Regions from separate parts of the Salinicola sp. MIT1003 genome, predicted to be linked through region 2. Evidence: predicted binding sites of a transcription regulator. Region 2 holds the regulator's gene; the other holds the start of a gene.
The links. Region 2 encodes FliA, which starts transcription of late flagellar genes. Its sites were predicted from a motif close to CTAAAGTTNNNNNNNNNNCNGCCGATA; they were not measured.
Positions count from the first base shown of each region.

Region 1: a site for FliA is predicted at 12,561-12,587, ahead of BC443_RS19185 (flagellin). Genes of this name have one in related genera too.

Region 1 covers NZ_MCAP01000003.1:108,932-123,734, forward strand. Annotated here, with positions in the region: gene guaD (guanine deaminase) at 1-617, shown strand, start outside; gene BC443_RS01715 (hydroxymethylglutaryl-CoA lyase) at 667-1,620, opposite strand; gene BC443_RS01720 (CoA transferase) at 1,620-2,855, opposite strand; gene BC443_RS01725 (LysR family transcriptional regulator) at 3,036-4,031, shown strand; gene BC443_RS01730 (tripartite tricarboxylate transporter substrate-binding protein) at 4,226-5,212, shown strand; gene BC443_RS01735 (mechanosensitive ion channel domain-containing protein) at 5,369-6,775, shown strand; gene BC443_RS01740 (mannose-1-phosphate guanylyltransferase/mannose-6-phosphate isomerase) at 6,843-8,276, opposite strand; gene BC443_RS01745 (UDP-glucose/GDP-mannose dehydrogenase family protein) at 8,395-9,750, opposite strand; gene BC443_RS01750 (O-antigen ligase family protein) at 9,827-11,140, opposite strand; gene BC443_RS01755 (hypothetical protein) at 11,689-11,922, opposite strand; gene BC443_RS19185 (flagellin) at 12,694-14,803, shown strand, end outside.
Region 2 covers NZ_MCAP01000004.1:83,427-98,229, forward strand. Annotated here, with positions in the region: gene BC443_RS19190 (methyl-accepting chemotaxis protein) at 1-959, shown strand, start outside; gene BC443_RS02185 (CheR family methyltransferase) at 974-1,870, shown strand; gene BC443_RS02190 (chemotaxis response regulator protein-glutamate methylesterase) at 1,882-2,946, shown strand; gene cheY (chemotaxis response regulator CheY) at 3,023-3,412, shown strand; gene cheZ (protein phosphatase CheZ) at 3,432-4,100, shown strand; gene flhB (flagellar biosynthesis protein FlhB) at 4,252-5,415, shown strand; gene flhA (flagellar biosynthesis protein FlhA) at 5,412-7,499, shown strand; gene BC443_RS02215 (flagellar protein FlhE) at 7,589-8,050, shown strand; gene BC443_RS02220 (RNA polymerase sigma factor FliA) at 8,178-8,876, shown strand; gene BC443_RS02225 (ABC-type transport auxiliary lipoprotein family protein) at 9,098-9,727, opposite strand; gene pqiB (intermembrane transport protein PqiB) at 9,724-11,376, opposite strand; gene BC443_RS02235 (paraquat-inducible protein A) at 11,369-12,640, opposite strand; gene BC443_RS02240 (calcium/sodium antiporter) at 13,196-14,167, shown strand; gene BC443_RS02245 (ArsA family ATPase) at 14,228-14,803, opposite strand, start outside.

The DNA of each region.
Region 1 (14,803 bases), on a different contig from region 2:
CCGAGAATCGCGGCGAGGTCGCCTGGGTGGCGGAGCTGTTCCCGGAAAGCCGGGACTATCTCGACGTCTACGAGCGGTACGATCTGGTCGGGCCGCGCAGCACCTTCGCCCACGGCATTCACCTGAATGACGAGCAGCGTCGGCGGCTGGCCCAGCGTGGCGCCAACGTCGCCTTCTGCCCGACCTCGAACCTGTTTCTGGGCAGCGGGTTGATGGATCGCCTGGCGTGTCGGGACGCGGGGCTCGCGACATCGCTGGCCAGCGATGTCGGTGGCGGCACTTCGCTCTCGGGGTTCGGCACCCTGCAGGGCGCCTATCAAGTCGGTGCTCTGCTCGGCCAGGCGCTGACCGGCTGGCAGGGGTTCTACCGTCTCACCCTCGGCAACGCGCGGGCGCTGCATCTGGATGACAGGATCGGCAGCCTGCAGGCGGGGTTCGAGGCGGATATCGTCGTTCTCGACCCTGAATCCACCCCGTTGATGGCGCGCCGCCTGTCGCAGACCAAGACCCTGTCGGAGCGCCTGTTCGCCATGATGATGCTGGGCGACGACCGCACGGTCGCGGCAAGCTGGGCCAACGGGCGCCTGGTTCACGACCGCGATGCGGTAGCGGCGTGACTCTCGATTTCTGACTCCCGATTCCCGTGCGCGCGTATCCCGCGGCTTCCTAGCCGATCGCTGCCTCCGGTAGCGGATAACGGCGGTCCGAGGTGCCGGCCTTGACCACCTGGCCCGGCACGTCGTGGCCGATCATCGCCGGCAGCAGTTCGGCGGCGATGATCAGCCGTTCGAGATCCACGCCGGTATCGACGCCCATCTGCTCGAACATGTGAACCAGGTCTTCGGTGCAGACGTTGCCGGTGGCGCCGGGCGCGTACGGACAGCCCCCCAGGCCGCCCAGCGAGGCGTCGAACCGGGTGATGCCGTTCTGCCACGCCACCAGCGCATTGGCTAGCCCCATGCCGCGCGTGTTGTGGACGTGAAGCGTTACCGGCAGCCACGGCCAGCGGCTCAGCGTCTCACGACAGAGATCGGCAATCTGGCGCGGATTGGCCATGCCGGTGGTATCGCAGAGGGAGATCCCCTGCACGCCCAGCGCCAACAGCTTTTCGGTGATCGAAAGCACCCGCTTGAACGGCACCTCGCCCTCGAACGGGCAGCCAAAGGCCGTCGAGATCGAGGCGTTGACGAACACATCGCTACCCTTGGTGATCTCGAGAATATTGGCGAAGCGCTCGAGCGATTGTTCCGCCGTCATGCGCAGATTGGCACGACCATGGCTGTCGCTGGCCGACAGCACCAGATTGATCTCGTCGACACCGCAGGCCAGCGCGCGCTCGGCCCCCTTCTCGTTGGGCACCAGCACGACATAGTCGACCCCCGGCACGCGCTCGATGCCACGCATGACCTCTTCGGCGTCGCGCAGGTTGGGAATCGCCTTGGGCGAGGTAAACGACGTCGCCTCGATCTTCGCCAACCCGGTACGGGACAGCGCGTCGATCAGCCGAATCTTCTCTTCCGTCGGCACGAAGCGCGATTCGATCTGCAGACCGTCTCGCGGCGCCACGTCATTGATGGCGACGCGGGTCTGGGTGTTCGTCCCGGTCATCGAATCGGTCATCAGATCACTCCTCTTTCACGCATTTTCGCCTGGGTTTCGCGGTCGATCCCCAGCTCGTCGAGCACATCCTGGGTATGCTGCCCCAGCGCCGGGCCGCCACCCTCGATCCGACCCGGCGTGCGGCTCAGTTTGGGCAGCACGCCGGGCACCTTGAGCGATTCGCCATCGCCCAGCCGAATGGTCTCGATCATCTCTCGCGCCAGATAGTGCGGATCGGCGACGATGTCTTTGGCCGTATAGGGGTAGCCCACCGGCACGTGAGCGCTCTCCAGCACGTCGAGCACGTAGTCGCGCTCGTGCTGCCGGGTCCAGTCCGCGATCGCCCCGTCGATCAGTTCGGCGTGGCGGCTGCGGCCATCGTTGTGGGCGAAGCGCGGGTCGTCGGCGAGATCCTGGCGGCCGATCGCCGTCATCAAGCGCTTGAAGATGCTATCGCCATTGCCGGCGATCAGGACGTACTCCTCACCCACGCCTTCGCCCGACGCGCAGGGATAGGCATTGGAGGGCGTGATGCCCGGCAAGGCGCTGCCGCTGGGCTCGCGGATCACGTCTGCGCCGTCGTATTCGGGGATCAGGCTCTCCATCATCGCGAACACCGATTCGTAGAGCGCGACATCGATGTACTGCCCCTGCCCGCTGCGATGACGCTCCTGCAACGCCAGCAAGGCGCCGATCACGCCGTACAGCGCGGACAGCGAATCGCCGATGCTGATACCCACCCGCACCGAGGGCTGGTCCGGGTGGCCGGAAAGATAGCGCAGCCCGCCCATCGCCTCGCCGATGACGCCGAATCCCGGGCGGTCGCGATAGGGGCCGGTCTGGCCGTAGCCGGAGATACGCACCATGATCAGGCCGGGATTGCGTTGACTCAGCGTCTCCCACCCCAGGCCCCACTTCTCGAGCGTGCCGGGGCGGAAGTTCTCGATCACGATGTCCGCCTCGTCGACCAGACGCCGCACGATCTCCTGGCCCTCCTCGGAGCGCAGGTCGAGTGCCAGCGAGCGCTTGTTGCGAGTCTGGACGTGCCACCACAGCGAAGTGTCGTCCTTGAGCACGCGCCACTTGCGCAGCGGATCGCCCGTTCCCGGCGGCTCGATCTTGACCACATCCGCGCCGAATTCCCCCAGCAACTTGCTGGCGAAAGGCCCCGCGATCAGCTGGCCCAGCTCCACCACCTTGAGTCCCGCCAGCGCCTGTGCATTGTCGCTGACCGCCTTGTCGTCGCCGGTCGCCATGTCGCTCTCCTCCGTGAATGTCCAACGGTGTCGAAACACCGCTAATGATGTGTCTTCTATCGATGGTCAGAGGTTGACCCAGCCGACGCGCGGCAACAATTAGGCGATCGTCAAGCTAGGCTTCGTCAGCGACGAACGCTACAGTAGGGCGTCAATCGCTCCGCTCCGATGCCAATCGCCATGAAACGACTCGACTTCGTCACCCTCAAGCTATTCGTCGCGATTGCCGATTCGCGCAGCCTGACCCGTGCAGCCGAACGCGAGCACCTGGCGCTGGCGGCGGTCAGCAAGCGGATCAGCGATCTGGAAACGCAGCTTTCGACGACACTGCTCTACCGGCGCCCGCGTGGCGTCGAGCTGACGCCCGCCGGCCACGCCCTGCTCCATCACGCCCGCCACATGCTCGACAGCCTCGATCATCTCAACGCCGATTTGAGCGAGTACAGCGTGGGGATCCGTGGCCACGTGCGCCTGCATGCCAACACCTCGGCGGTGATCGAATTCCTTCCCGACGACCTGAGCGATTTCACCGCGCGCTACCCGCAGATCCGCATCGACATGCAGGAGCGCTTGAGCCACGAGATCATCGCAGCGGTGCGCGACGGCCTCACCGATATCGGCATCTTCTCCGCTCATATTCCCGCCGAAGGATTGTCGATCCACCCCTATCGCCGGGATCGGCTGGTCCTGGTCACGGCCCGGGATCACCCGCTGGCCACACGCCAGCGCCTCGCCTTCGCCGAGACGCTGGATTACGACTTCATCGGCCTGGAGCAGGACTCCTCGCTTCACGCCCTGTTGCACCAGGATTCCCAACGTCTGGCGCAGCCGCTGCGGATGCGCATCCAGGTACGCAGCTTCGAAGGCATCTGCCGGATGATCGATCGCGGCATGGGCATCGGCATTCTCCCGGCCCGCGCCGTCGCCGCCTATCGGGAAAGCCTGTCGCTGGCGACGATTCCGCTGATCGACGAGTGGGCGGAACGGGAACTGGTCATCGGCGTCCGCGATCTGGAGGCCCTGCCGCTGATCGCCCGCCAGATGGTCGAGCACCTCGCCGGCGCCAGTTCGCGGGATCCCGGCCCCGATACTGATACTGACGCCGATGCCGATGTCGGTGCCGATGCCGAAGACGCCCGCAACTCGGCTTCCGCTGGTGTTACGACGAAGGTGTAAACCCTTCGAAAAGCGCGAAGGCTCGCTTGTTCAAATGCCAATTTTTCCCGCCGACGCCGCTCGCTAGAGTCCTCTCGAGACACACCGCTGCGCCATGTTCGCTGTCGATCGATCGTGAGCAGCGGCCAGAAGGCAACGAGCAACGAGCAACGAGCGAAAGCGCAGCTCGATAACAACACGAAGAGGAACACGCCATGACCCCACGTAGCCTGAAAACGCTGATCGCCGGCGGCCTGCTCTTGAGCGCCGCCAGCACTTCCCAGGCCTTCGAGCAGAGCGGCAAGGTAGACTGCATCGCCCCGGCCAATCCCGGCGGCGGCTGGGACTTCACCTGCCGCTCCGTCGGCCGGGTGCTCGGCGATCTCGGTCTGGTCGACGGCAACGTGCAGACCACCAACATGCCGGGTGCCAGCGGCGGCGTCGGCTTCTCCCACGTGGTCCAGAAGCGCGCCGGACAGGAGAACCTGATCGTCGCCGCCAGCACCGTGACCACGACAGGCCTGGCACGCGGCCAGTTCCCGGGAATGAACGCCGGCATGGTCAACTGGATCGGCACGCTGGGAGCGGACTACGGCGTGATTGCGGTCGCCGCCGACTCTCCCTATCAGTCGCTCAATGAAGTCATGGCAGCGCTCAAGGAAGACCCGCGCGCGCTGACCTTCACCGGCGGTACTGCTTCCGGCGGCTGGGATCACCTGAAACTGCTGATGACCGCCAACGAGGCCGGCGTCGATGATCTGGCCCGCATCGCCTACCTGGGCTACAACGGCGGCGGCGAGGCAGTGACCCAGACCCTGGGCGGCCATGTGGACGCCTTCACCGGCGACATTTCGGAGGTGGTCAGCTTCATCGAATCCGGCGACCTGCGCCCCCTGGCGATCCTCTCCGAAGAGCGCCTGCCCGGCAAACTGCACCAGTGGCCGACGGCACGCGAACAGGGCATCGACACGATCGCCCCCAACTGGCGCGGGTTCTACATGCCGGCGGACGTCTCCGAAGACGCCTATGAGTGGTGGGTGGACACCGTCGACACGCTGTACGCGAGTGACGAGTGGAAAGGCGTCATGACGCAGAACGGCCTGATGCCCTTCGAGATGCATGGCGAAGCCTTCACCACGTTCGTCAACGACCAGATCGCCCAGATCGAAGACATCTCGCGCCAGATCGGGCTTTCCCAGTAACCGTAACCTGCCCCACGCGCTCGCTCGGGTTCCCGGGCGGGCGCGTTTGCCTGCGAGCCGCGAAGGCTCTCGAACAAAACTGCCTGCCGCGACGAAAGTTGTAGCCAAACCGCCTACGCTTGAATGAATCGATCCTCGTCATCAACAGGCTCATTCATGAATGCATCGGTTACCAATGCAGCGTTTATCAATACCCTGATCGTGCAGTGGCTTGATGCGCTGCCTTTCTGGATCATGGCAGCGGCCATCATCGGCGTGACCATCGTCGCCCACGTACTGCTCAAGTACATTCACTTCCGCCTGCGAAGGCTCAACGACAGTCGTCTGCATCTGATGAGCACGACGGCAATCGCCATCCACCCACCGCTGGTTGCCGTCCTGTGGACATACGGATTGTTTGGCGCGGCGTATTTCCTGATTCCGCCAGCCGTGCAGGGTCACTCGCTGATCATGACGGCGGCGCACTTCTGCGCGGCGCTGCTGGGTGTATGGCTGCTGGTGCGAATGTCACGACGTCTCGTCAAGGTCATGGATCGCTGGGCCGGCCGGCGCAAGTCGATGCTGGAACGCTTCCTGGTGCCGTTCATGGTGAGGTGCCTGGCAGTACTGATACCCATCTTCGTCCTGTTCTCGTTGTTCCCGATTTTCGTCACCTCGGTACGCCTGGACACGGCGCTGCACAACCTCGCCAGCCTGATCCTCATCGCCAGCATCGCGGGCATACTGATCCACGGCGTCAACATCAGCGAGCGAGCGCTGAGCGAACGCTACCGCTTCGGTGACGAGGAGGACGCTATCGCACGCAAGGTGCATACCCAGATCACCGTGCTGCGCAAGTTGATCAACTTCATCATCATCGTTCTGGCCGTCGCCTCGATGATGATGGTGTTCGAGAAAGTCCGCCAGCTCGGCACCAGCATTCTGGCCTCGGCAGGCATTCTCGGTGTGGTACTGGGCTTTGCCGCGCAGAAGGTGTTGGGCAACCTGATCGCCGGCATCCAGATCGCGCTGACGCAGCCGGTGCAGCTGAACGACGCGGTGATCGTCGAAGGCGAATGGGGCTGGGTCGAGGAGCTGACGCTCACCTATGTCGTCGTGAGATTGTGGGACTGGCGGCGGCTGGTCCTGCCGATCACCTATTTCGTCGACCACGCGTTCGAGAACTGGACACGCCGCGACAAGGACCTCATCGGAACGGTCATCCTGTACGCGGATTACCACTTGCCCATGGAGCCGCTGAGAGAGGAAGCGCAACGTCTGGCGGAAGCCTCGCCGTTGTGGAACCGCCGCGTCTGCGTCGTGCAGACACTGGAGATGACCGAGCGCAACAAGCAGCTGCGCGTGCTGGTCAGCGCCACCGGCGGGCCCAACACGTTCGATCTGCGCTGCGCGATCCGTGAAGGGCTGATCGATTTCATCTGCCGGCACTACCCGGAGTATCTCCCCACCGTGCGTCTGCAGATGCCAATGCGCAACGGCGGCAACGAACCTCAGCCGCCGCTGGCGGAAGCCATGGGCGACAACGCGCTACCCAATGACGCCGACGGCCAGCCGAATTCCTGAGTTCGATCCTGATGTGCAATTAGAGTTCTGACGTTCAAGTAGCCCTCAAGTGGCACTCAAGTGGCGCTCAATCGCGATGATAGGCGTCGTCGAAGCGCTCGATATCGTCTTCGCCGAGATAACTGCCGCTTTGCACTTCGATCAACTCCAGCTCGATCTTGCCGGGATTCTCGAGGCGATGAACCACGCCAAGGGGGATATAGGTGGACTGGTTCTCTTCCAGCAGGAATATCTCCCCGCCGCGCGTCACCCGAGCGGTGCCGCGTACCACGATCCAGTGCTCGGCACGATGGAGGTGCTTCTGGAGTGACAGCCGGCCGCCGGGGGTCACCCGGATATGCTTGACCTGATACCGCTCGGCGGCATGCACGCCATCATAGCTGCCCCAGGGGCGATGAACACGGCGATGCTGGTCCCACTCGGGGCGATTCTGGCGCTTGAGCGTTTCCGCGATGACCTTGACCGCCTGCGCGGCGTCCCGATGCGCGACCATCACCGCGTCCGGCGTCTCGATCACCAACAGATCGCGTATGCCGACCGCCGCCACCAGACGGCTGTCGCTGTGAATCAGGCAGCCGTTCACGTCGTCGGCGACCACATCGCCGCGAAGCGCGTTGCCGTTACCATCCTTCGGGGAGATCTCCCACAACGACTGCCAGGAGCCCACATCCGACCAGCCTGCGTCGAGCGCAACCACGCTGGCGTCCGCGGTATTTTCCATCACGGCGCAGTCGATCGACTCGGCGTCACAGCCGACGAAGGGCTCTGCCGCGACCCGCAGGAAATCGAGATCGGCCTGGCGCCCTTCCCAGGCTTTCGTGACCGCCTCCAACATCGCCGGACGCTGCTGCTCGAGTTCCTGCAGGTAGCGGTCCGCTCGCATCAGAAACATGCCGCTGTTCCACAGGTAGCGGCCGCTGGCGACATACGCCTGTGCGGTCTCCGCATCGGGCTTTTCGACGAAGCGCCGGATCGGCATCGCCTCGGTGCCGGACGCTTCGTCCGGCTCGATGTCGATACCGGTCTCGATGCCTATTTCGATATAACCGTAGCCGGTCTCCGCACGGGTCGGCGTCACGCCGAACGTCACCAACCTGCCCTGCCTGGCCGCTGCCTGCGCCGGCACCATCGCCTGAATCAGCGCCTCGGGGCTGGCGATCGCATGATCGGCCGGCAATACCAGCATCAGCGCAGCCGGATCACGGCTCATGGCCTGCAACGCAGCCAGCGCGATGGCCGGTGCGGTGTTGCGCATCGCCGGCTCGAGCAGGATATCCGCCGACCAGCCCGCTTCACGCAACTGCTCGGCCACCAGAAAGCGGTGCGCCTCCTGACAGACGACGATCGGCTCCGCGACATCCAGAGGCTCGAAGCGCGCCAGCGTTTCCACCAGCATGCTGCGCGCCCCCGTGATCCGGAGGAACTGCTTGGGATGGCTCGCCCGCGACATCGGCCACAGGCGAGAGCCGGAACCGCCGGCCAGGACAACGGGAATCAGCATGGGCACATCCTTGGCTTTGCTGTGGTGGAAGAGCGCTCGACGCTATCGAGCCTAGCGACAAAAAAGCCCGACACCAAACGGTATCGGGCTTCAGGCGATGACATGAAACTGCCTGGCTTCAGTGGGCCTTGCGCTGACCGACCTGCAGCGAATCGCCACGCCCCACCGCGAAGTAGAGCAGCCCGGCCGCGCGGACTTGTGCCGGCTCGAACAGGTTGCGCCCGTCCACGATGACCGGGGTCTTCAGCGTGCGCTGCAAGTGGGCGAAATCCACCGTGCGGAAGGATTTCCACTCCGTGCAGATCACCAGGGCATCGGCCCCGTTCAACGCCGCGTCGCGCCCATCGGCCAGCATCAGGTCGCTGCGTTCACCGTAGATGCGATGACATTCTTCCATTGCCTCCGGATCATAGGCCTGAACCTTGGCACCCGCCGCCCAGAGCGACTCCATCAGGTGACGGCTGGGCGCTTCGCGCATGTCATCAGTATTGGGTTTGAACGCCAGCCCCCAGACCGCCACCGTCTTGCCTTCCAGCTGCCCATCGAATGCCTGGTTCAGCTTGCCGAACAGGGTCGCCTTCTGGCGGTCGTTGACGGCTTCGACGGCATTGAGCAGTTGCGGGTCGTAACCGATCTGGCTGGCAGTTCGCGCCAGCGCCTGAACGTCCTTCGGGAAGCAGGAGCCGCCGTACCCGCAGCCGGGATAGATGAAGTGGTAGCCGATTCGCGGATCGCTGCCGATGCCACGGCGAACCTGTTCGATATCCGCTCCCAACCGCTCGGCCAGGTTGGCGATCTCGTTCATGAAACTGATCTTGGTCGCCAGCATGGCGTTGGCGGCGTACTTGGTCAGCTCCGCGCTGCGCACGTCCATGAACATCAGCTTCTCGACGCGGCGGTTGTACGGGGCATAACACTCCCGCATCAACGACTTGACCCGATCCGACTCGGTGCCCACGACGATACGCGCGCCATGGGTGAAGTCCTCGATGGCTGCGCCTTCCTTGAGAAACTCCGGGTTCGAGCAGACATCGAAGTCCAGCTTGGCGCCACGCTCGGTCAGGGTGCCGGCGATGGCTTCATGAACGCGGTCCGCCGTACCGACCGGCACCGTGGACTTGTCGATCACGACCTTATAATCATCCATGTACCGACCAATGGTCCTGGCGACCGCCAGCACATACTGCAGATCGGCACTGCCATCCTCATCGGGCGGCGTGCCCACCGCGATGAACTGCAACGTGCCGAACGCCACCGCCTCCGCCGCATCGGTCGTGAACGATAGACGCTGCTGGCCGACGTTCTCGATGACCAACGTTTCCAACCCGGGTTCATAGATCGGAATCTCGCCCTGCTTGAGGCGCGCGACCTTTCCTTCGTCGATATCCATGCACATGACTTCATGGCCGGCATCAGCCAGGCAGGCGCCAGTCACCAGGCCCACATATCCGGTACCGAAAATCGTGATTCGCATTGCTATCCCTTCAACCGTCGTATGCAATCAGCGTGTAAAAAGCGCGGCTGACCGCGCTTGGTGCCCATTTCAGGCCTCATGGTAATCGGTTTTTGCCGACATGGCCCGAATCGCCCGGGGAACGCCAGTACAGCGTGAGGAGTCCTGCCACGATCAGGTTGTGCACGTAGATACCCGTCCAGAAGGAGAGATAGGACTCGAACTGATTGACCACCAGCCAGTAAAAGAAGAAAGCCAGCGCAAACAACGCCACGTCGTTGGGCATGTCGCCGCGCTTCCAGGCTTTCCAGCTGATGACAGCAACCCATGCGACCAGCGCGCCCATCACGGCCAAGCCGAGCACGCCATAATTGACCAGTGTCTCCAGCAGGAAATTATGCAAATGGCCGAAGTGCGCTTTCACGAACTCGGGAAGCCACGACGTATGATCGATGACCAGCTCGCGCCCATTGCTACCCCATCCCAGCCACGGTCTTTCAGCGATCCAGTGCGTAGCCGCGACCCAGGAATGAATCCGAATACCGATGCTGGTATAGGGGAGCGTATCCAGCTTCCCGGAGAGCAGCTGCGCGATGACCTGATCCTCGGTGAACACCCGGTCAGTCAGCACATGCCCGAACGAAGCGGCGACGATCCCGCCAGCCACCACGAGAACAACGCCAATGGAAATCGTCGTTCGGTTCCATAGACGGACCTGGTAACGCTTCCTGGCGTACCATCCGACCACTGCCAATGCAACGACCGAGGACACCAGCAGCGCCAGCCAGACGGCTCGAGTCTGACCGAACAGGATCCCCACCAGTGTCATCAGCGTCAGCCCCAGCCAGAGGCATGCACGCCCCCATCGAAGCCCGCCGGACCAGCAGAAACGCCTGGCAAAGGCCATGAGCCCAATCAGCGCGACCCCAAACAACATCGAGGCATGCTGATTGTTCTGGATGCCAAAGCCGACGCGCTCGCCCTGCAGGCCAGCGGCCCATGAATCACGCCCTTCTGGGAAGATCACCGTCGTCAGCAGGAACGCCAGGAGCGCCAGCCCCCAGACCCAGAAAACATGGCGGAGACTCCCACGCAGCCACCAGGCAATGGCAATGAAAATAAAAAGCTTCGCCATCCGCTCGGTATCCGGGTTGGGCCTGGCCCACTGGGGATGATCGGCAATGGCGAGCCACCAACTGAGAAGCTGCACCAGGCAGATCGCAACCAGCAAGCCCAGGGCAGCGCTCCTTCGGCGCCAGCCACCAAAAATCAACAGGGAAACCAGCCCTAGAAAAGCCATATAAGGCTCGATGACATCTTTCAGCGGGTGCGCTGCAATACCCAGAGCGGCGTATACCAATACCAGTGCAAACCCCAGCCGCCAGAGACTCTTGGGGCAATCCCAACCCATGCCGTTACCTCACAAATTGAAAACAGAGCAACATTAAACCGCGCCCACCGGGTCCCATGTTTTCCGGTAGGCAGCGAGGTTAATGAACCCTCGATAACTTGTCAGCAGAATAATATCGGGATCTTACCGGGGGCGGCTTTCGATGGGTTGCCGGTCTCCCGACGCCCGAGCAGCAGGCGCCATGCCCTGCCTGAAGCCATCGCAGCGCCTGGAGACACCGCCGCCGCTGCCTTGGCTTCACCGCATCCCTGGCGAATGAAAGCAAAGCGGCTTCTCGATGGTTTCTTCACCGCGAATTCAGTAGAACGAGCAAAACAGAGAACCGCATGGCGCTGGGCTGGTTTTATCTCACGGTCTTCCTCAACGCCGTTATCTCTCGTTTCCCGTTAATATCCTGACGGCAGACAATCCGGCTTGATGACCCTATCGATAACAAGACATGCACCAGTGGAGACACTGAGCGCCTCGGCAGTCTCAGAAAGAGTTAAAACCCAGTTTAAAACCGACCCGCCGTCATCGAAACAAGCCATCTCGCCGGATAATGAGACTTATCGAATTCTCTTGTACTCCAGTAACGTGCTCAGCATTTCATGCACACAGCTCTGGCTCAACGCGTACTCGGCCATCAGGCTGTGCAGGCGTTCCTCGAACGCCGGAAGCGTATTTTCCGGCTCCGCTTCTACCGATCGACCGGATCGAGACCCACCGTCGAGATCACGGAGCGCCTGGGCAAAAGCATCATCGAGTTCACGAAACTTACGGAGTTTTTCACGTTCATCCATCGTGCGAGGCATAATAATTAATTGGGATCCTGAAAAATGGCCCGAAACGGGCCGCAACAAGCCTGATTAATAAATAGTTGTGACTAGCGTAGAACGGAATGAATAATTTGCTGCCGAAAAATAATCGATGACTATCCAAAGAGCCAGCCCAGTCTAGCCAAATTCGCCTCAAAAATCACCAAAGCCGCCCCCGTTCAGGCAAGCCAGTGAATCTCATTCCGCCTCGGCTATCAAGCCCAGGCGGCTTCGAACGGGTTGGAGAGAAAGATCTGTAACGGAAGGTCTGTAACAAAAGGCCTACTAGGAAGACCTGTAGGGAAGGACCTGTTGCGGCTCCAGCCCCCCGGACCGTCCAGATCGCCAGCGATACCGCAGGCCAGATCAACGCCACCACGAAAGCAGCATCACGGAGACCGGGCGCGTCCGGGCTATCGAACGCCACCGGAGCGGAGCGCCATACGATGAAACGCCACATCACTATAGATCGGCGCCGGCATCGCGCCTTCCACACGGGGCATGGCCGAAGCCGGGGCTACCCAAGTGGCTTTCTGCGCCCCGCTTCACGCCAGGCAGCCAGGCACTTCTCGAAGGCCGAATCCATGCTGCGCACACGAACATCAAAAATTTCTCAAATGGGCCTAAAGCAAAATTGGGTAGCGCCGATAACAGGGGTAACGGCCACGGGGCCGTTGCAGCAGGATCCGGCATTACCTGCCATCGCGCAGCGGATCAGGCCCAAATTGCCCTCTCATGTGAGAAAGGAATACGACAATGGCAGTTATCAATACCAACATCACCTCGCTGATCGGTCAGCAGAACCTGAACAAATCAGCCAGTTCTCTCCAGACCGCCATGGAGCGTCTTTCTTCCGGTTCGCGCATCAACAGCGCCAAGGATGATGCAGCCGGTCAGGCCATCGCCAACCGCATGAGCAGCCAGATCACCGGCCTGTCTCAGGCACAGCGCAACGCCAACGACGGTATCTCTCTGGCCCAGACCACAGAAGGTGCGCTGAATCAGGTCAACGACAACCTGCAGCGCATCCGCGAGCTGACCGTTCAGGCGACCAACGGTACCAACTCGCAGGACGATCTCAATTCCATCCAGAACGAAATCAATCAGCGTCTAGACGAGATCAACCGTATCTCCGACGAGACGGGTTTCAACGGCACCAAGGTGCTCCAGTCTGATTCAGGGTTGAAAATTCAGGTCGGCGCGAACGACGGTGAAGCGATCACCATCAACCTGAAGGAAATCAATGCCGAAACGCTGGGCCTGACCGGCTTCAACGTCAATGGCAAGGGCGAAGTTGACAACACTGCAGCTACCAAAGATGACCTGACCCTTGGCGGCTTTGAATCGCAGGGTGTCACCAACGGCGTTGAGCGTTTCACCAACGAGCTTCAAAATACCGCAGCGACCGCTAGCGATGTTCTGGGCAGTGTCTCTGACGGTGCTGAAATTACCTATTCAGGTAAGAACACCGGTATGGGGTCAGCGGCGACCGTAACTGGTGGCACCTATACTTATGACGCCAACTCCGATAGCTATAGCTTTGATGCTCAGGATGCTGCCTTCTCAGATGTGGCCAAACGCCTGATTCCTAGTGAAGCTGGCGCCACCAATACCATGACCATCAATATCGAAGATGGCTCAGGTGGTGGCACTCAGGATGTCGTTGTCGACAGTGATGGCAACCTGTCTTCTGCCGACACGGGCGACGCACTTTACCTTACCGCGGATGGGAACCTATCTCAGACCAATACGGATGGCTCTGGCGGTACACTTGCTCGTGCGACAGTTGATAGCGTGCTGGAAAGCATGGGAGCGCAGTCTGTATCTGCGCCATCAGCACCCACATCAAATGTTGTTACTGGCGCCAACGCTACTAACACTGTTACCTTTGGTGCACTTACAGAGGGCCAATCGGTCACGATTAATGACCTGACTTTCACTGCGGGTAAAGGTGGGGCAACAAATACAGAGGTCGCTAACGCATTCTCTACTTATCTTAACAATAATGATGCCACTGTTTCTCAGGGTGAATTTACAGGCGATGCTACTGGCTTCAACGGACTAACAAACATTACTGTCAGTTCGAACAGCAATGACCTAGTCTTCACTGCTAGCGGTGGTACTGGAGATGAAACAGTACTGGACGCTGCCAGTGTAGGTGATTCAACCACTGCTACTATTACAACTGACGGCCAAGCAGCCGGCACCGGCGGCAGCATCACTTTCAACGGTACCACGTATAGTGCCGACACTGCGAACGGTGCCATTGACGTAAAAGACGCCACTATCAGCGCCGACAAGCTGGCTAAACAGATGGAAGGCAGTACCTTCACCGTGAATGATGGAGGTAACGAGTTCGCTGTTGACGCCAATGGCAACGTTGATCGTAATTTGCAAGCACTGCAAATCACCACAGATTATGGTGATGGAACGGACGCGGCTAGCCTAGACGTCGAGTTCGGCAACATGAAGGCGGGGGATGCCTACACTTTGGATGGTGTCACCTTTACCGCAAGCCAAGACGTCACCGCCGAACAGGTAGCTAACGCTTTCGCGACAGCAATCAAAGATGGCGATTTTGACTCGGGCTTGGGTGATTTCGGTGCCTCTCCGTCATTCAACACTATGGACACCTCTAGCGACTACACCACCTCAGTTGATAAAGGTACTCTTACCATCACCACCACAAGCAGCAGCGATGGTAGTGGCACTTCTGCTTTTGATACTGGCGGTAGCGATGTTGCTACTACAGGAAGCGCAACGGTAAACACTAACACTACAGATGTTTACAGCAATGCTGATGGTGCACTGGTCACCGAAGCCTCTTCTACTATTGAGCGATTCGTTCAAGAAGATGGCACTGTAA
Region 2 (14,803 bases):
TCGGCGCACTCAATCGCATGCGCCAGAGCCTGGGCACGATCGTGGGAGACGTCAACTCGAACGTGGCGGTTGTGGTCCCGGCCACGCGGGATATCGCCAGCGGTAACGAAGATCTCTCCTCACGTACCGAACAGCAGGCCGCTTCACTGGCGGAGACCGCGACCAGCATGGAGCAAATGACGGCGACCGTGAAACAGAATGCCGACAATGCTCGCCAAGCCAGTCAGCTGGCTGACGGCGCGACCGACACCGTGCGCCGAAGCGGCGAGGTGATGGGGCAGGTCGTTGGCACCATGGATCGTATTACCGATAGCTCGCGCAAGGTCGCCGATATTATCGGCGTGATCGACTCGATCGCGTTCCAGACCAATATCCTGGCACTCAATGCCTCCGTCGAGGCGGCGAGAGCCGGCGAACAGGGGCGTGGTTTTGCCGTGGTGGCCGGCGAAGTGCGCAACCTCGCCAGCCGCAGCGCCGATGCCGCGAAGGAAATTCGCAATCTCATCGAGAGTTCGACCCAGGAAGTGGGGCGCGGTGCCGACCTGGTACGTCAGGCCGAAGGATCGATCGAGGAAGTGATCAGTGCCGTGACGCGCGTCAACGATATCATCAGCGAGATTTCCGCAGCCTCCGAAGAGCAGACCAGCGGGATTCAGCAGATCAGCCAGGCGGTCACGCAAATGGATCAAGTGACCCAGCAGAACGCCGAGCGTGTGCAAATCACGGCAACCACGGCCGCCGAGTTGCGGGCCAGCGTCGAACATCTGACCACGTCCATTGACGTATTCCGCCTGGCGGGTAGCGGTGACGAACGCGTGATTCGAATCGGAAACTCTGCCTCCGACGCGCATGCAGACGACCGGCAGCATAAAGCCAAGCCGGCGAAATCCCTGGCCAAGCAACCAGAGGCCGATCGTCGCGCGGTGACGGATGACAATGAGGAGTGGGAGGCATTTTGAAAACCGAGGCAGCCATGTTTTCGAGCCCCGGATCCCAGGGTGGCAACGGTGACAATGGCACAGGTTTCACGCGAGACCTCGATTTCACCTCGCGCGATTTCGAGCGGGTTCGAGACCTGATCTACCGCCGTGCCGGTATCGTCATGGCGGACAATAAGCGCGAAATGGTCTACAGCCGCCTGGCCAAACGGCTGCGGCTGCACGGCATGAATCGTTTCAGCGATTATCTGGACAGGCTCGAGCGTCGGTCAGATTCCAAGGAGTGGGAAGCCTTTACCAACGCCTTGACCACGAACCTGACAGCTTTCTTCCGTGAAGCCCATCACTTCCCGGCATTGGCCGAAGAGGTGCGTCGGCGCGGGCCCGGCATCAAAATCTGGTGTGCCGGTGCGTCTACCGGGGAAGAGCCTTATTCCCTGGCCATGACAGTGAGGGAGACGCTGGGAGCCGCAGCCTCCCAGGTCAAGATCCTGGCGACGGACATCGATACCGAAGCGCTCAATGTCGCTCGCGCCGGTATCTATCCGCTGGAAGTGGTGGAGAAGCTCGGTGAGGCCCGTTGCCGGCAATTTTTTCAGCGTGGTAGCGGGGCCCGCGCCGGCAAGGCGCGAGTGCGCCCCGAACTGGCGGCCATGATCGATTACCGGCCGCTCAATCTGGTCACGGGAACATGGTCCATCAATGGCCCGTTCGACATCATTTTTTGCCGCAACGTCATGATTTATTTCGATAGAGAGACACAGACGAATATCCTGCGTCGTTTTGCGTCCCAAATGAAACCGGATGGCTTGCTGTTTGCCGGTCACTCCGAGAATTTCTCCTTCCTGAGTCAGGCTTTTCGCTTGAGAGGCCAGACCATCTATACGTTGGCATCGCCGTCGGCGCGAACGACGCCGGACGTCTCGCGCTAGGGAGTGAAACGGTGAATCCGAAGATCAAAGTACTTTGCGTCGATGATTCGGCGCTCATTCGCGACTTGATGACCAAGATCATCGATGCTCAGCCGGACATGACCGTGGTTGCCACGGCGCCGGATCCGCTGGTAGCGCGGGACCTGATCAAGAAGCACAATCCCGACGTCCTGACTCTGGATGTCGAAATGCCGCGCATGGACGGGCTGGATTTTCTCGAGCGTCTGATGCGTTTGCGTCCGATGCCGGTGCTGATGGTTTCCTCGCTGACGCAGCGGGGCTCCGAAATCACGCTGAGGGCATTGGAATTGGGTGCCGTCGATTTCGTCGCCAAGCCGGAAGTCGGGATCCGCGATGGCATGCTGGAATATGCCGGCATGATCGCCGAGAAGATCCGGGCTGCCGCGCAAGCCCGGCCAAGCCGCCAAGGCGCTCTGGCCAAGCCGGCTGCACCGCGTGAGGTGTTGAGGGCTCCGATGCTCTCGAGCGAGAAAATCATCATTATCGGCGCCTCGACGGGGGGGACCGAAGCCATTCGCCAGGTCATCGAGCCATTGCCGGCGAACAGTCCCGCGGTGTTGATTACGCAACATATGCCGGGAGGCTTCACGCGTTCCTTTGCCGAGCGGCTCGACCGTCTTTGCCGGGTCACCGTCAAGGAGGCCGAAGACCGTGAGCGTGTCCTGCCCGGGCATGTCTATATCGCGCCGGGGGACTGGCATATGCGCCTGACCCGCTCGGGAGCGAACTACGTGATTGCGCTCGATGACGGACCTCCCGTCAACCGCCACCGGCCCTCGGTCGATGTGCTGTTCCAGTCCGCCGCCGCCTGCGCTGGCCGTAATGCGCTGGGTGTCATCCTGACCGGGATGGGGCGTGACGGTGCCGCCGGGCTTCTCCAGATGCGCGAGGCAGGCGCCCATACCGTGGCGCAGGACGAGGCGAGCTGCGTGGTGTTCGGCATGCCCAAGGAAGCGATCGCGCTTGGCGGGGCCACAGAGGTCATTGCACTGAATGACATTGCAGGACACCTGGTTCAGCAGATGCACTTGGCCGGACGCGCGCAGCGCGTATAAACAGGATGTTTAAAGCGAGCAGGCATGCTGCCGATAACTTCAACATGCCCGCCTAATGAAGTGAAGAGGAAAGACGATGGCTGACAAGAACATGAGCATTCTGGTAGTGGACGACTTCCCGACCATGCGTCGGATCGTCCGCAGTCTGCTCAAGGAACTCGGGTTCGAAAACGTGGAAGAGGCCGAGGATGGGCAGGAAGCGTTGACCAAGTTGCGAGCCGGTGGCTTCGAATTCGTGGTTTCCGACTGGAACATGCCCAATCTCGATGGCCTGGAGATGCTCAAGGAAATCCGTCAGGACCCAAAGCTCTCCTCGCTCCCCGTGCTGATGGTGACGGCCGAAGCCAAGAAGGAAAATATCATCGCGGCTGCTCAGGCCGGCGCCAACGGCTACGTCGTCAAACCGTTCACGGCGGCGACGCTCGAGGAAAAGCTCAACAAAATTTTTGAAAAACTGGGCAAGTGACGCCTACGGAGGGTAGATCATGAGTGGTGCCACCCCTCAAGGCAGCGGTGCGGAAAGCGTGCCTTCCGACGATCTGATTCGCCGTATCGGCCACCTGACTCGCATGCTGCGCGAGAACATGCGTGAGCTGGGCCTCGATAAAGAGGTAGAGAAGGCGGCACAGGCGATTCCGGATGCTCGTGACCGGCTCAGCTACGTCGCGTCGATGACCGAACAGGCGGCGGAACGCGCACTCAATGCCATTGATCATGCCCAGCCTCTGCAGAATGCACTCGAGAGCGAAGCGAGTGCGCTCGACAAGCGTTGGGACGAGTGGTTTGCCGAACCCAAGGCGCTCGACGAGGCCAAGGCGCTGGTCAAGGACACTCGCTCCTATCTGCAGAACGTGCCACAGCAGACCAGCGCCACCAACGCCCAACTGCTCGAGATCATGATGGCGCAGGATTTTCAGGATCTCACCGGCCAGGTCATCAAGAAGATGATGGACGTGATCCACGAGATCGAGCAGCAACTGCTCCAGGTGCTGATCGATAATGCGCCCGAGGGAACCGAGCGTCGCGAACGTACCACTCGCGTGGCCGATCAACCCGACTCGCTACTCAATGGCCCTCAGGTCAACCCGCAGGCTGCCGATGTCGTCAGCAGCCAGGATCAGGTCGACGACCTGCTGGATAGTCTCGGGTTCTGATCCCGGCTGAGAGGGCCTGTCCCGGCCTTCGACAATGTCCAGCCTCTCGAAATAGCAGGGTGTACATCCTGCTATTTCTCCGTTTGATATTCCTTCTCTCCAAGCAGAATAGCGTCCAGGTATTCATCCCCTTTCGTGGCGGAGTGCGCGCTTGGCCGAGCAGAACGACAGCGATCAGGAAAAGACCGAACCGGCGACGCCCAGGCGAATCGAGAAAGCGCGAGAGGAGGGGCAGGTCGCGCGGTCACGTGAACTCGCCACCTTCCTGCTGCTGGTCAGCGGTGTGCTGGGTCTATGGGTCATGGGCAATAATCTCTATGACGAGTTGAGCCTCGTCATGGAGCAGTCCTTCCTTTTCGATCACGGCCTGGCATTCGACAGCGCCCGGATGTTGAGCCACGTCTGGGTGTTGGGGCAACATACGCTGGTTGCGTTGCTGCCTCTGTTTCTGTTGTTCACGACCGCGGCGATCCTGGGGCCGACGATGCTGGGTGGCTGGCTGATCTCGGCGAAATCGCTTCAACCCCAGCTGAGCAAGCTGAACCCGCTCAAGGGTTTGAAGCGCATGTTCTCGACGCAGGCGTTGGCGGAACTGGCAAAGGCCATCGCCAAGTCGATGCTGGTTGGTGGCGTCGGCGTGGCGTATCTTTGGTCGCAGCACGGTACGCTGCTTGGCCTCATGGAAATGCCGATCCAGCAGGCGCTGGCCACGGCGATGCGATTGGCGGCCGTGGGATGTGCGCTCATCGTGACCTCTTTGATACTGGTTATCCTGATCGATGTTCCCTATCAGCTCTGGAGTCACAGCAAGAAGCTGCGCATGAGCCGCGAGGACATTCGCCAGGAACACAAGGAGAGCGAAGGCGACCCGCACGTCAAGGGCCGCATACGTTCCCAGCAGCAGGCCATGGCGAGACGGCGGATGATGAGCAAGGTACCGACCGCCGACGTGATCGTGACCAACCCGACGCACTATGCCGTGGCGCTGAGCTACCAGCAGGATTCCATGTCCGCTCCTCGGGTCGTCGCCAAGGGGGCCGATCACGTCGCTGCCAGGATCAGGGAACTGGGCGACGAAAATCGCATACCAAGGCTGGAGGCGCCGCCGCTGGCACGCGCCCTGTATCATCACGTCGATCTGGAACAGGAGATTCCCGGCGACCTCTATACGGCGGTTGCCGAAGTCCTGGCCTGGGCATTCCGTCTCAAACAGGTCGAAACCGACGGTGGCGATATACCGCCAACCCCCCGCGACCTGCCCGTGCCGCCAGAGCTCGACGAAGCGGCGTCAGATTCATCCAAGGAGAGTGAATGAACGCGCTCACCCAGTGGTTCGGTCAGCGCAAATGGCCGGCAGAAACGCAATACAAGGTGCTCGCGGGCCCTGTACTGATCATCATGATCCTGAGCATGATGATCCTGCCGTTACCGCCATTCGCGCTCGACCTCTTCTTCACCTTCAATATCGCACTGTCGATCATGGTGCTGCTGGTCAGCATGTTCACGGAAAAGCCGCTGGATTTCGCGGCGTTCCCGGCGGTTCTGCTGTTCTCGACGCTGCTGCGACTGTCGCTGAACGTGGCATCCACCCGGGTGGTGCTGATGGAAGGGCACGAGGGGGGCGATGCCGCGGGCAAGGTGATCGAGGCCTTTGGCGAGTTCCTGATCGGCGGCAACTTCGCCGTCGGCCTGGTGGTGTTTCTGATTCTGGTGGTGATCAACTTCATGGTCATCACCAAGGGTGCCGGGCGAATCGCCGAGGTGGGCGCGCGCTTCACCCTGGATTCCATGCCCGGCAAGCAGATGGCGATCGATGCCGACCTCAATGCCGGTCTGATCGGCGAGGAAGAGGCTCGCAGGCGGCGTACCGAGATCAATCAGGAGTCGGAGTTCTACGGCTCCATGGACGGTGCCAGCAAGTTCGTCCGCGGCGATGCCATGGCGGGCCTGCTGATCATGGTGATCAACCTGATCGGCGGGTTGATGATCGGCGTGGCGCAGCATGGCCTGCCATTCGGCGAAGCCGTGAAGACCTATACCCTGCTGACCGTGGGCGACGGCCTGGTCGCCCAGATTCCGGCGCTGGTGATATCGACGGCGGCGGGCGTCACGGTATCGCGCGTCAATACCGATCAGGACGTCGGGCAGCAGCTGTTGAGTCAGCTGTTCAACAACCCGCGGGTCATGTTCCTCGCGGCTGGCGTCATGGGGCTGCTCGGTCTGATCCCTGGCATGCCGAACGTGGTCTTCCTGCTGTTTGCCGTGATCCTGGGATCGCTGGGCTGGTGGATGTCCCGACGCGAGCAGGTCAAGGCCGTGCGCGCGGTGGAAGAAAAGGCACCGCCGGCAGTGCAGGAAACGCCGGAGGCGAGCTGGGACGACGTGCAACTGGTCGATACCCTGGGCCTGGAAGTGGGGCACCGCCTGATCCCGCTGGTAGACCAGCGCCAGCAGGGAGAACTGCTGGGACGCATCAAGAGCGTGCGCAAGAAGTTCGCCCAGGATGTCGGCTTCCTGCCGTCGGTCGTCCATATTCGCGACAATCTCGAACTCAGCCCCAACACCTACGTGATCACCCTGAAAGGCGTGGAAGTCGGTCGTGCAGAGGCATTTCCGGGCAAGTGGCTGGCAATCGACCCGGGCCAGGTTTCCGGAACGCTGGACGGCACCAAGACCCAAGACCCTGCATTTGGCCTGACCGCCTACTGGATCGATACGGCGCAACGGGAACGGGCCCAGATCTACGGCTATACCGTGGTGGACGCGAGCACCGTGATCGCCACGCATCTCAATCATCTGCTGCATGAAAACGCCGGTGACATGCTGGGACGCGCCGAGGTTCAGCAGCTTCTGGACAAGGTGGCGGAGCAGCAGAAGTCGCTGGTGGAAGACGTCGTGCCCAAGCTGCTGGCGCTGACGACGTTGCAACGCATCCTGCAGAACCTGCTTGCCGAAGACGTCCCGATCCGCGACATGCACACGATTCTCGATGTGCTGGCGGAGTACGCGCCGCAGCAGTCGGATGCCAATGAATTGACCGCGCTGGTGCGTGTTGCGCTGGGCCGGGCGATCACCCAGCAGTGGTTCCCGGGACGCGAGCCGATGCATGTGATGGGGCTGGAGCCGCGGCTGGAGCAGGTCCTGGCGCAAGCGCTCAACAACGGTGGGGCGCTCGAACCGGGGCTGGCCGAAACACTGATGCAGCAGACCGCCGCCGCGGTGGAGAGACAGCAGAACCGTGACGAACCGACCGTGCTGGTCGTTCAACACGGCCTGCGGGCGCTGCTGGCGCGTTTCCTGCGTCGCCAGATCAAGTCTCTGGTCGTGCTTTCCCAGGCTGAAATTCCCGACGATCGCAACTTGCGAGTCACGACGACCATCGGGGCGCCGTCGTCATGACGGTCGGTATTCGACCGGTGAGGAAGAGAGCGCTATCTGCGGTGTCGACGGTGGCGTTGCTGCTGCGAACGTCTTCCCTGGTGCCGAGAATGCGCGCAATGATCATTCGCATGCTAGGCGGGGCGATTGCCATGGGACGGCCGGTCGTCATAGGTACGGTTGCCATGGGTACGGTCGTCATAAGTACGATCGCGCCGGCTTCGGCGGCCCAGAGCACCTGGGTAGGCCAACTGCCGCGCCAGACGGTCGTGGTGTCGGAGCGACCCCTGGAAAGTGCGCCGATCACGCTGCCGTCATCGGCGGAGCAGGCCGAGATCGCGGCCGTTCGTTGGGTATTCGAGACCGATGCGCCCGCGCCGACGTTGAAGACCTGGCTCTGCCATGGCCAGCTCTGTCTACCGCTGGTTCGATCGCGAGGCGAAACGCAGCGCTTTGCGGGGCGGGCCGCGTCCCTTCCGTTCCGGCTGCGTTTCCTGTGGCCACCGGGAAAGCATGCCAGTGGCGATCGGGTGATCACCGGCGGGCAACTGATCGTCGACTATCGCCAGTGAGGCTGACAAACAGCCGAAATAGCCACTGGAAAACAGGCAGTTTGCCGCCTTGGCTTGGCGTCCGCGCGGCATAATGGGTATAGGTCATGCCCCCATGACCGTAAGGTGTTTTGCACGAGGCCATTCGATGTATACCGCACAGGGCAAAATCGATCAGCACGCATTGATTGAGCAGTACATGCCGATGGTGAGACGCCACGCGCTCTCCCTCCAGGTGCGTCTACCCGCCAGCGTGGAACTCGATGATCTCGTTCAGGCCGGCATGCTGGGCCTGCTGGACGCCATGGGGCGCTACGACAATTCACACGGCGCGAGCTTCTCGACCTATGCCAATCAGCGCATTCGCGGCGCGATGATCGATGAGCTGCGTAGTCGTGACTGGATGCCGCGCAGCGTGCGGCGAAACGCCCGGGCGCTGGATCAGGCCGTGCGCCGGCTAGAGCAGCAGTTGGGGCGGGCGCCGGATGAACGCGAGATCGCCCAGGAGATGGGCATATCCCGGGATGACTATCATCAATTGCTGATCGATGCCAACAACGGTTTTCTGCTGACGTACGACGAGAGCGACACCGAAAATGGCGTCGCCACGGTCGCGGAAGGCAGTCTGCCATCGCCGCTGGAGGCACTGCTCGATGCGGACAACCGTACCAAAGTGATGGCGGCGATCGATGCCTTGCCGGAACGGGAAAAGCTGTTACTGGGGCTCTATTACCAGGAAGAGCTCAACCTGAAGGAAATCGGCGCCGTGCTCGGCGTCAGCGAATCCCGCGTCTGCCAATTGCACAGCCAGGCGGTAACGCGTCTGCGAAGCCGTCTGAACCACTGAACGCCTGAATCACTGATCGCCTGAGCCACGGATCATCTGATTCCCTGATCGACGTCCGGCTCCCGGCCGAAGCCGGAATCTCTGCCCACCCGCAAACACGCAAACATTCGATGGCACCCGAGCGCCTATCGAGCCCGGCATGGCGACTTTGTCTGACTACATTGCCATGCAGGTTCGATAGGCGCTCTGTCGTTGGGCGCTGCTCTGTCGTTGGGCGCTGCTCAATCGTTGACTGGCGACGTCGTCGAGACTGCGCGGATATCGGCGGCGATCTGCCGCGCCACATCGTTCCACACGGCACCGAGAGTGCGCACCAGGGCAGGATAGCCGTCGTCGCTCAAGGGTTGCGTGACCTCGAAGTGACGCTGCGCCACCAGGTCGTTGCCCTCGTGAAGCTGCCATTCCCCCGATGCCACGGCCTGACCGTCATAGCGGCCCTGGAACTGGTCGACACTGAGCGTCAGTCGTTGCGCACCCGCTTCGCTGCGGGCGGTGTTCAGGACCACGACATTCGGCAGATCCGCCGCCAGCGATTGCCGCAGACGGCGTGTCAACTGCTGCCCCAGCGACTCGGCCCACAGGTTCTGGTTGGCCGCGTTGAGTTCGATATCGCTGGTCTGCATGACGATCCCTTCCTGGTCGAGGTAGCTGGCCACCTCGACAGGACCGACCGCCAGCGCGGGCGCTTGCAACGAAGGCTCACCCGTCTGCTGCGGACTGTCGGTCTTCGGCAGGGTATATCGATTGGTCGGCGTCGATTGGGCAGCACAGCCGGCGATCGCCATAGTGGCGATCGTCAGCAGGGCGGTGGCGCCAACTCGGCGCCAGCGAGACAGGGACGACTTCATCATTGGGGAGCCCTCGGCACGGGATCGGTTTGGACTTCACGGTCGAAAATCAGCGCGTTGGGTTTTTCGCTCAAGGTCTTGGCGACCGGCTGCAGATCCCGCATCAGCACCTCCAGCTGCTTGAGCGTGTCATTCAACTGACGATACCCCGAAGAACCGGCAGAGAAACCATTCAGCGTATTCTGGAGTTCTTCCAGCGTGTCATTGAGACTGCCTGGCAACTGCTGCGTCGCGGGATCGGAGACGATGGCATTGACCGATTCGGCGATCTGACGCACTTGCTCGAGCGTCTGCTGGGAGGTCTGCATGGTCTCGTCCAGGCGATCGAGAATCGGTTCGACCTGCAGCTCGTTGAGCTTGTCGAGCAGATTGGAAACCTTCTGCTCGATCTGTGCGAAGCCGCCGGAAATGGTCGGGAACACCGGCTTGCCGTCGAACGTCATCGCCTCGTAGGGAGGCGCGTCGTCGCTGAAGTTGAGATCGACAAACAGCGCGCCCGTCAGCAGGTTGCCCGCCTTGAGCGTGGCGCGCAGACCGTACTCCTTGAACATGGTCTCGAAGCGGTTCCGAACCTCCTGGTCGTCGATATCCGTATTGATATCCTCGTTGCTTTCCAGGCGCTGCGGTTCGATACGAATCAATACCGGAATCGCGAACTGGGTCAACGAATCGGGTTGGGGCGCGGTGAAGTGCCAGGGCACGCTGACCACGGTACCCACCCGGACGCCACGATATTCGACGGGCGCGCCGCGGCTGAGCCCACGAACGGTATCGTCGACCAGCAATACGTATTCGATGTACTGATCGTAGGTGCCTTCACGCGCGCTCTCTTCGTTGTTGTAGAGCGTATAGGTCGCATCCTGCTTGGCGGGGTTGCCACGCGTGATGTCTTCCGGCACGCCAAAGGTCACGCCGCCACTGATCAGCGTCTCGAAGGAGTCCAGGTTGACGTTGACGCCCTCGGAATCGAGCTGCACGTCGATGCCTGACGAGCTCCAGAACCGCGTGGTATCGGTAACCAGACTGTCGTAGGGCGCCTGAATGAAGATGCGGTGGCGCATCTCCCGCTTGTCGGGATCGAAGTCGGTACTCTCGACGCGACCGACGGTATAGCCCTGATAGGTGATGGGATCCCCGGCGCTGAGCGAGTTGCCCACCTGGCTCACCAGGTTGATGCGCAGACCCGGGGCGTCGGGCGGCGCGACCGGCGGCTGCTCGAGCACGTCGAAACTGTCCTGGGGCTCTTCGCTCTTGCCCGGCGCGAGCTGGATGTACGCCCCCGAAAGCACAGTGTTCAGGCCGCTGATGCCTTCGCGTCCGATACGTGGCTTGACCACCCAGAAGCGTGTATCGCTGTTGAGCATTCTTCCCGCGTCGTTGGACATGCGCGCGGTGATGACGGTATGCGAAAGGTCCTCCGACAGCCGCACGGCCTCCACGTGCCCGACCTGGACGTTGCGCGTCTTGATCAGCGTCTTGCCGGCTTCGATGCCCTCGGCATTCTTCATGTTCAAGGTGATCAACGGCCCGCGGCTGGAGAAATTGTCCCAGACCATCCAGGCGCCAATCAGCGCGGCCAGCAGCGGCACTATCCAGATCGGGGAGAGCCGCGATTGCGACACCCGTTTGGCGCGTTGCATCGAATCAGGCATCGTCGACTTCCTTGACAGGCGAATAGGGGGATTGTCGCTTGAGCGCGGCCGGCATGGGAGGCTGCATGTTGCGCGCATCCCAGATCAGGCGCGGATCGAAACTGATGGCGGCCAGCATGGTGATGACGACCACGGCGGAAAAGGCCAGCGCCGCTGGGCCGGGCGTGATCGACAGCAATGACCCGGCATCCACCAGCGACACCAGGATGGCGACCACGAAGACATCGATCATCGACCAGCGGCCGATCAGCTCGGTGATGCGATAGAGCGTCTGACGCTTGTGCTTGAATCGGGATTCCCCGCTGCGCCGGACCGTGACGCAGAGCCAGGCCAGCGCGAACACCTTGCCGATCGGCACCACCACGCTGGCGGTAAAGATGACCAGCGCAATCGGCCAATCGCCATGACCGAGAAAGATCAGCACACCGCCAATGATGGTCGAAGGAGTCGAATCGCCCAGCGATGTCGTGGTCATGATCGGGTAGAGATTGGCCGGGATATAGCACAGGGTCGCGGCAATCAGCAGGGCCCAGGTCTTTTGCAGGCTATGCGGGCTTCGAAAGCGCAGCGGTTCGCCACAGCGTATACAGCGGCCACGGCCGAAGTGGCTTAACCGGGTGACCAGCCCGCAGGTCGGGCAACCGGCGAGATCCTGCTCGGCCGCCGGTTGGCCGGGGCGGCAGCCCTCCGGTGCCAGCGGCTCTCCCGCCAGCGAGAACCACATCCAGTCGGTATCGATCGAGCGCATGGTCAGCAGCAGCAGCAGGGCATAGACGCAGAAAGACCAGAACGACAGCCCCAGGTCGACCGATGCCATGCCGGCGATCTTGATCAGGCTGACGAGGGCGCCGATCACGAAGACATCGGCCATCATCCAGGGACGCAGATGCGTGAGCGCACGCGCAATGCGATAGCTGCGGGGCAGCGGGCGACGTTGCAGCAAGCCGAGATGCAGCCAGATGACGGCGAACAGATAGACGGCGGGCAATATGACGATGGTCAGCAGTACGAGAATGCCGACGAGCGGTTCGTGCAGTGCTACCAGGCTGGAGGACGTATCCGCCAGCTGGATGGCGTTGCTGACACCGCGTGACTCGAAGCGAATGAACGGAAAGCAAAGCGCTGCCAGCAGGGCGATCAAGGCGCTGATGGCAAACGCAAGGCTGCGTTCGGCCGGACGAAAATGGCGATGACTCAAGGTATGGTCGCAACGCGGGCAACTGGCTCGCTGGCCGGGATGCAGTGGCGGCAGCGCGACCAGCAAGTCACATTCGTGACAAGCGCGAAGACGGCGTCGCGTACGCCAGGGCGCAAGGGAAGTCGCCTTTTCGGTGCCGTCGTCATTCGTGCCTGATGCCAAAGCAGTACCTAACACGGAAACAGAATTGAGGAAGCGTCACGCTGCGTAAACGGCCATCTTACTCGAATACATACGCGCGTGCATGTTTATCGGTGGCCGTTTCGACGGCAATGCCGTCGCTGAAAAATACCCGATAGTTCAGTCGTTTGGATACTCTAGTTCAGTCGTCTGAACACTATGGTTCAGCCGTTTAAACACTTCAGCCCAATCGTCTGGACACTATAGTAGGTGATGACCACTTTGCCGAAGAAGTACAATCACCAACATTTCGTTTCTCTGCCATTTTTTCCGGCGGGGTAGGATGCCAGAAAGCCGATGAGTGGCTCGTTCGTCGCGAACCGGCAGCGGGATGCAAGATGATCAACGCCCTGGATGGCATGGGCGATGAACACGATTGATGAAAACACGAACGATTGATGAAAACACGATTGATGGAAACAAGGAGAGCATGACGTGTGGATGGCGCTAGGGGCGATTGTGGCCGGTCTTGTCGTACTGGTGTGGAGCGCGGATCGCTTCGTGGATGGGGCGGCTGCTACCGCTCGCCATCTCGGGCTGCCGCCGCTGTTGATTGGCATGGTGGTGATCGGTTTCGGCACCTCCGCGCCCGAACTGATGGTCTCCGCGCTGGCGGCCGTCCAGGGGAACCCCGGCCTGGCTTTGGGTAATGCCTATGGTTCGAACATCACCAACATTGCCCTGATCGCGGGCCTGGTGGCGTTGATCAGCCCGTTGACCGTGCATTCCCAGGTGATTCGCCAGGAGCTGCCGGTGCTCGGCGTGATGACGCTGATCTCGCTCTGGTGCCTGTACGACGGTGTGATCTCACGCATCGATGCCGTCATCCTGCTGTTGCTGCTGGGTGGATTCCTGGGTTACAGCATCTGGCGCTCGCGACGCCCGGGGACCAAGGATGCCTTGCAGACCGACGTCGAAGCCGATGCCGCAGGGCAAGACATGTCGCTCAAGCGCAGCGTGGTCTGGACGCTGGTCGGGCTGGTGCTGCTGATCGTCAGTTCGCGTTTTCTGGTGTGGGGCGCGGTGACGATCGCCGAGGCGTTCGGCGTCAGCGATCTGGTCATCGGTCTGACCGTGGTCGCCATCGGTACGTCGTTGCCGGAGCTTGCCTCTTCCATCAGTGCGGTGCGCAAGAACGAACATGATCTGGTGATCGGCAACGTGGTCGGCTCCAACCTGTTCAATACGCTGGCGGTGGTCGGGCTGGCCGGCGTGATCCAGCCCATCGGCGTCGATCCGGAAGTGCTGGTTCGGGACTGGCCCGTGATGGCCGCGCTGACCCTGGCCCTGCTGGTATTCGGCATCGGGATCAAGGGGCAGGGGCGGATCAATCGTCTGGAGGGCGCTTTGCTGCTTGCCAGTTTCGTGGCCTACACCGCATGGCTGGTCTACAGCGTGATCGGCGCACGGTAGGTGATCGGCATGTGGGGCAGGTGTTCGACACGTGAAAGACGATAGACTAAGGCCTGTCCTTCAGGCGTGAGCGTGCCAGGGGGCCAGCCCGCCCAGCGCCTCCTGGAGCGGCGTCAGGTCGTCGCAGGAAGCCGGCGCATGGGGCTGGTGGTCGATGCGTATGCGCTCGCGGTCGGGGAAAGACGCCTCGAGATGCTCGATCCAGGGGCGTTGCTCCTCGCGCCAGTTGGCGAGCCATTGACTGTCGACTTCGGCGGGCAGGCACTTGTTGATGACCACGGCGCCGACGTGCAGGCCGTGGCTTTCCAGCAGCTCGCGGGTGCGTGCGGTTTCCAGTGCCGGCAAGCGTTCCGGGTTGGCGACCAGAATCACCGCCGAATGCGCGGGGCAGGTCAAGTGCTCGCGGGCAGCGGCGAGGCGTCCGCGGCGGCGCATCAGCGTTTCCTGAATGGGATCGTCGACGACCTCGCCGTCGCCGAGCCATGCCTTGTAGTCGCTGCGCACCTTGCGCCGGCGTTGCATCAATCCTTCCACCCAGGCGCCCATGATCTCGGGGAGTGCCAGCAAGCGTACCGTGTGCCCGCCGGGCGCGGTGTCGAAGATCAGCCGATCGTACTTATCGCCGGTATCCAGCAA